3 regions of the Pseudocitrobacter corydidari genome follow, and region 3 is predicted to be linked to each of the others. Evidence: predicted binding sites of a transcription regulator. Region 3 holds the regulator's gene; each other region holds the start of a gene.
The links. Region 3 encodes LexA, which represses DNA repair genes until DNA is damaged. Its sites were predicted from a motif close to TNCTGTATGTACATACAGNA; they were not measured.

Region 1 (2,271 bases), 120 kb from region 3:
AGGGTTAACCGTTTTTCACAGCCAGAGGATCATCATCGTCAGAATCAGCCCCTTGCCGTAAACGAAACTCATCATCCTGCGCCGTAGCCTGCTCGACTAAATCCGGATTAATCTCGCGTTTCACCTCTACGCCGAGGTGACGGAAAGCTTCCGTTTGCGCCAGCAGATTCCCGCGCCCGGAAGAGAGTTTCTTCATCGCCTGAAGATAGTTGTCCTGCGCTTTATCCAGGCTTTGCCCAATAGCGGACATATCATCAATAAACAGGCGCATTTTGTCGTAAAGACGGCTGGCCCGCTCGGCGATTTGCTGCGCATTGCGGCTCTGGTGCTCATAGCGCCAGAGATTGGCAATTGTGCGCAGCGCTACCAATAAAGTAGTAGGACTTACCAGCATAATGTTATTTTTTAAAGCTTCATTGATCAGTTCGGGCTGTCGGTCTAATGCCAGCAAAAAGGCGGGTTCAACAGGGATAAACATCAGGACGTAGTCCAGCGTTCGCAGCCCCGGAAGCTGTTGATAATCTTTGCGCCCCAGCAGGCGAATATGGTTTCGCACCGCGGCGATATGCTCCTGGAGCGCCAGTTCGCGGGTGTAGTCGTCTTCGGCATTGAAGTAACGTTCATAGGCCACCAGCGTCATTTTGGCATCGACCACCACATCTTTTCCCTGTGGCAGGCGAACGATAACGTCCGGCTGCATGCGGGCGCGAGTATCGGTTTCGATACTTACCTGAGTTTCGTATTCGTAACCTTCACGCAAGCCAGAGGCTTCAAGCACGCGCGTCAGCACCACTTCGCCCCAGTTGCCCTGAGTTTTATTGTCGCCTTTTAACGCGCGCGTCAGGTTGACGGCTTCGCGCGTCATCTGTTCATTCAGCTGTTGCAGATTGCGAATTTCATGGGCCAGCGTATGGCGCTCTTTCGCTTCCTGGCCAAAACTGTCCTGCACCTGACGGCGAAAGCCGTCAAGCTGCTCGCGCAACGGGGTAAGCAAACTGTTGAGGCTTTGACGGTTTTGCTCATCCACCCGACGATTACTGTGCTCAAAGATACGGTTAGCCAGATTTTCGAACTGCTCGCTCAGGCGCTGCTCGCTGTTGATCATCTGGCGAATTTTGTCTTCCGCATGATGCTGCGTGGCTTCCAGCCGCGTGGTTACTTCACGCAAGTCTGCTTCCAGCGAGGTATTGATTTCACGCAGGCTGCGCAGTTCATTATTCAGCAGCTCGCACTCCTCGCGCCAGTGCGCGTTCTGCGCCAGCTGTTGCTTCGCAGCGCTCAGTTCGCCGTAGATATCACGCTCTTCGGCCAGTTGTTCCGCCCGCTGCTGCGCGACGCGATAGCTCGCGGCCAGCCAACCCAGCGCAACGCCCGCCAGTGCAACCAGAAAATAAATAAGAATGGCGATATCCACAATGCCCCCTGCATGAACGACTTACGGCAAAAATAGAATTGTGCTGTATAGATGTCCAGTTGGAAAGGTTTTTCCTGCGAGGAGGTACGCAAAAAGAAAAAGGCCGAACGTGTCGGCCTTTAAGAAGAGAAGAAGGTTTACAGCAGGCGGCGGGCCGCTTCCACAACGATTTTCACCGCGTGGCTTTCGGTTTGTTTCATCGTCTCAGCGTTCGGGATCTCCTGCTGAGTACGGTTCACAATTACGCCCGCAACCATCCCTGCGCGCAGCCCCTGGCTGGAACACATGGTCAGCAGCGTCGCGGATTCCATCTCGTAGTTCATTACGCCCATCGACTGCCACTCTTCCATGGAGCCTTTAAAGCGGCTAACCACGCGGCCAGAGAAGGTATCGTAGCGTTCCTGACCAGGATAGAAGGTGTCGGAAGACGCGGTTACGCCAACGTGCGTGGTCGCACCAATCTCTTTAGCCGCCGCAACCAGCGCGGTGGTGCAGTCGAAATCAGCAACCGCCGGATATTCCATCGGTGCAAAGTGCAGGCTCGCGCCGTCCAGACGAACGGATGCGGTGGTGACCAGCACGTCGCCTACATTGATATGCGGCTGAATCGCCCCGGTAGTACCGACGCGCAGGAAAGTGCGGATACCCAGCTGCGCCAGCTCTTCAACGGCAATAGAAGTAGACGGGCCGCCGATACCGGTAGAGCACACAATCACCGGCTTGCCATCAAGCTCAGCACGCCAGGAGGTAAATTCGCGATGGGATGCCAGTTTGACCGGCTTTTCCATCAGCGCGGCGATCTTTTCCACACGCTCCGGATCGCCAGGGACGATAGCGAGCGTAGCCCCTTGTAAATC
Region 2 (2,271 bases), 2.1 Mb from region 3:
TAAAGCGGATGTCCGTATCCGCGAGATCCAAAACGGTCTTGATACCCATCGCTTCCAGCTTTTTGCCGATCCGCCGCCCAATGCCCCATACTTCGCTGACCGGAAACGCCGCCATCAGTTTACGCTGCCGTTCGAGACTGGAGAGATCAACCACGCCGCCCGTTTGATGCTGCCATTTTTTGGCGGCATGATTTGCAAGCTTGGCGAGGGTTTTGGTTTGCGCGATCCCCACGCCTACCGTCAGATGGGTGCGTTGAGCAATAGTCTGCCGAATCTCCCGACCAAAATCGGTTAAATCACGACAATTTCTGACACCGGTAAGATCGCAAAATGCTTCATCGATACTGTAGATCTCCACACGCGGCGCCAGTTCTTCCAGGGTGAACATCACCCGCTCCGACATATTGGCATACAGCTCATAATTACTGCTGAATGCCACCACGCCATGACGCCGGAACTGCTCCTTCTGTTTAAAATAGGGCACGCCCATCGCCACCAGCGATTTCGCCTCTGCGCTACGGGCAATGACGCAGCCGTCGTTATTTGACAGTACTACCACCGGTTTGCCTTTGAGATCCGGCCTGAACACCGTTTCGCAGGAGGCATAAAAACTGTTCACATCCACCAGCGCAAACATAGTCAGCAGGCCGCTTTCACGATAAACGTCACCACACCAAAGATATCCAGCGGCATATCTTCGTTAATGCAGATAGGCGCATAGGCCGGATTACAGGGCACTAACTGGATCACCGGACGCAGTTGTAACCGCTTGACGGTAAATTCGCCATCGATAGCGGCGATAATAATATCGCCGTGTCTGGCGGTTCTCGCGCTGTCAACGACCAGCAAATCACCATTGCCGATACCCGCGTCGATCATCGAATCGCCCGTGGCGCGGATAAAATAGGTCGCGCTGGGATGCGCCACCATAAATTCGTTGAGATCGATTCCCCGCTCAACGTAGTCGCGTGCCGGGCTGGGAAAGCCGCATGGCACTAATTCACTGAAAAGAGGCGTAATTACGCTCTCGCGTTGTTCTGCAAGTTTGTACATCATGACCGTAAACACCAGATACTGTTTTTATATACAGTAGTAGTATTCATAAAGCTGATCAAGATGTGCTGAGGTACGAACGGTTAACCTATCACCGTTTTATCGATAAGTTTTTAATGTTCAGGAATATTAGTTTTGTAAATAATTCAGCCCTCAGACGAGGGCTGGCAAAGCGAGTTCGTTATTTACTGCTGCGGCGAGAGACATAATCCCGTTGCGTTTCGCCGGTATAAATCTGGCGCGGACGGTAGATAGTCAGCGGGGACTGATGCATTTCGTTCCAGTGAGCCACCCAACCCAGCGTACGGCCCACCGCGGCTACCACCACAAACATGGAAGATGGCAGGCCCATCGCTTTCAGGATCACCGCAGTGTAGAAATCCACGCTTGGCGACAATCCATTTTCAACAAACCAGGGATCGGTCAACGCCACTTCTTCGAGCGCCATCGCAACCTGTAGCAGACTGTCGGACATCCCCTGCTCCTTCAGCACACAATGACAGGTATCGCGCAGGATCGCCGCACGAGGATCAAGATTGCGATAACGCGAGTTACCAAATCCCAAACGGCGAAACGCCTGCGGGTCCCGCTTCGCATTGCGAAGGAACGCCGGTACCTGATCGACCGTTTCAATCTCTTCCAGCATGCGCATGCTGGCTTCATTCGCACCACCGTGCATCGGGCCCCACAGTGAGGCCAGCCCTGCCGCCACGCAGGCGAACAGATTCGCACCCGATGACCCGGCCGCGCGAACCGTCGTGGTCGATGCGCACTGACCATGATCGGCGTGCAGTACCAGAATCTGGTTCATCGCCTGTTCAATCACCGGATTAAGCTGATATTTCTCCGCGGGAATCGCAAACAGCATGTGCAGGAAATTGCCCGCATAGGAGAGATCGTTACGCGGATATTGCGCGGGTTGTTCGATGGTAAATTTATAGCTCATTGCCGCAAGCGTCGGCATTTTAGACAGTAATCGCGTAGCCGCCAGCGCCCGGTGTTCGGGATTTTCCACATCCAGCACATCGTGATAGAACGCCGCCAGCGCCCCCACCATGGCGCACATCAACGCCATCGGATGCGAGTCGCGACGAAAACCGCTGCACATCTTTGACATCTGCTCATGCACCAGCGTGTGCCGCGTAATGTTTTGTCGGAAGGCCTGATAACGGGATTCGTCCGGTGCGTGGCCTTCCAGCAAAATGTAAGCCACTTCCA
Region 3 (2,271 bases):
CATGTCAGTTGTAATACCGCGCAGCACCAGCACCTTACGCGCCATCAGCAGGCCAATGAGCATCGTGGCATATTCGGAAATCACCGTCGCCAGCGCCGCCCCCTGCACGTTCATATGCAGGCCCATCACCAGCCACAGGTCGAGGACAATGTTCAGGACGTTGCCGACGATCAGCAAAATTACCGGCGCACGCGCGTACTGAACGCCGAGCAGCCAGCCCAGCAGCACCAGGTTCGCCAGCGAGGCGGGCGCGCTTAACCAGCGAATTTCAAGGAAGCGCCGCGCCTGCTCCAGCACTGCATCGCTGCCGCCGACAACGGTGAGCGCCAGATTAATCAGCGGCCCTTTGAAAAGTACGATAAGTAACCCAGCCCCCAGCGCCAGCAGCAGCGGTTGCACCAGCGCGCGCGCAAGCCGGAGGGGATCTTTCGCGCCGAAGGCCTGCGCAGTTAAGCCGGTGGTACTCATACGTAAAAAGAGCAGCAGCATAAACAGGAAGCTGGTTGCCGTTGCGCCAATCGCCACGCCGCCGAGATAGACAGGGCTATCCAGATGACCAATCACCGCCGTATCCACCAGCCCCAGCAGGGGAACCGTGATATTGGAGAAAATCATGGGGAGGGCGAGACGCCATAATGCCTTGTCGGCAGCCGTGAAGAGCGACATGGTTAGGAACCTGAACAGAAAAGAGAACAAACAACGGCGCATGATGCGCCGTTGTTATCGGGAGAGGATTACAGCCATTCGCCGTTGCGGATCACGCCAACGGCCAGCCCTTCAATGGAGAAGTTCTGAAGGCGAAGATCGACGATAATCGGGGAAAACTCGCTGTTTTCCGGCAACAGTTCGACGACGTTGCCCTGTTTTTTCAGGCGTTTTACCGTTACTTCTTCGTCGATGCGCGCGACAACCACCTGGCCGTTACGCACGTCCTGGGTTTTGTGCACCGCGAGCAGGTCGCCGTCCATAATGCCGATATCTTTCATCGACATACCGCTCACCCGCAGCAGGAAGTCCGCGTTTGGTTTGAACAGTGAAGGATCGACCTGATAGTGGCCTTCAATGTGCTGCTGCGCCAGCAGCGGCTCACCGGCGGCGACGCGGCCAATCAGCGGCAGGCCGGTTTCTTCTTCTACCAACAGACGAATGCCGCGCGAGGCACCCGAAACAATTTCAATAACGCCTTTACGCGCCAGCGCTTTCAGATGCTCTTCCGCCGCATTCGGGGAACGGAACCCCAGGCGCTGAGCAATTTCCGCACGTGTCGGAGGCATGCCCGTTTGGCCGATATGATCTCGAATGAGATCAAACACCTCTTGCTGCCTGGTCGTTAACGCTTTCATTCCGCCCCCTGGGTGTATATACAGTTATGCTGTGAGTATATACAGTTAACGGCTATTTTGGAACCGCAAAACACACAAAATACAGGAGTTTTCGCAGATTATGCGAGCCTCAGTGGAAATGCGACCACAGCAGCACGGCCCAGGTCATCACCGCGACGAAAATCGCCAGCAATACCGCCGCAGAACCCATATCTTTCGCCCGCCCGGAGAGTTCGTGATACTCAGAACCAATGCGGTCAACCACCGCTTCCAGCGCACTATTGAGAATTTCCACTATCATCACCAGAAGGACGGAGCTTATCAGCAAGACGCGGGTAATGGCGTCAACGTCCAGCCAGCAAGCGATGATAATGGCCACAACCGAGGCGACCCCTTCCTGGCGGAATGCGGCTTCGTTTATCCACGCCGCGCGAAAACCTTTCCAGGAATAACCAGCCGCTTTGATAATTCGGGTGAGTCCAGTGGTATTATTGGCCATCAAATAGAACCTTTTAGCGTTATACGCATCAATGACAGTAGCTGTTATCGGCGGTAGAACAGAAATCCTGCTGACTTTCTGATATTCTTGCCGCGCATTTGCATGATTAACCAGAGGCTTTACATCGTTTATGTCCGGTTGGCCACGAATTTACTACAAATTACTGAATTTACCATTAAGCATACTGGTAAAAAGCAAGTCTATTCCGGCAGAGCCTGCCCAGGAATTGGGGCTCGATACCTCGCGCCCGATCATGTACGTCCTGCCTTATAACTCTAAGGCCGACTTACTGACCTTGCGCGCCCAGTGCCTGGCGCACGATCTCCCAGACCCGCTAGAGCCGCTGGAGATCGACGGCACCCTACTGCCCCGCTATGTGTTTATCCATGGCGGCCCACGCGTGTTCACCTATTACACGCCGAAAGAAGAGTCTATCAAGCTGTTCCACGA

Region 1: a site for LexA is predicted at 1,456-1,475, ahead of rmuC (DNA recombination protein RmuC). Genes of this name have one in related genera too.
Region 2: a site for LexA is predicted at 1,073-1,092, ahead of umuD (translesion error-prone DNA polymerase V autoproteolytic subunit). Genes of this name have one in related genera too.

Annotation. Positions count from the first base shown of each region.
Region 1 is NZ_CP087880.1:3,637,764-3,640,034, forward strand. Features, by position in the region: gene rmuC (DNA recombination protein RmuC) at 5-1,414, opposite strand; gene udp (uridine phosphorylase) at 1,552-2,271, opposite strand, start outside.
Region 2 is NZ_CP087880.1:1,431,058-1,433,328, forward strand. Features, by position in the region: gene G163CM_RS06610 (Y-family DNA polymerase) at 1-637, opposite strand, end outside; gene umuD (translesion error-prone DNA polymerase V autoproteolytic subunit) at 640-1,056, opposite strand; gene G163CM_RS06620 (citrate synthase) at 1,235-2,271, opposite strand, start outside.
Region 3 is NZ_CP087880.1:3,516,327-3,518,597, forward strand. Features, by position in the region: gene dinF (MATE family efflux transporter DinF) at 1-666, opposite strand, end outside; gene lexA (transcriptional repressor LexA) at 735-1,343, opposite strand; gene G163CM_RS16355 (diacylglycerol kinase) at 1,453-1,821, opposite strand; gene plsB (glycerol-3-phosphate 1-O-acyltransferase PlsB) at 1,952-2,271, shown strand, end outside.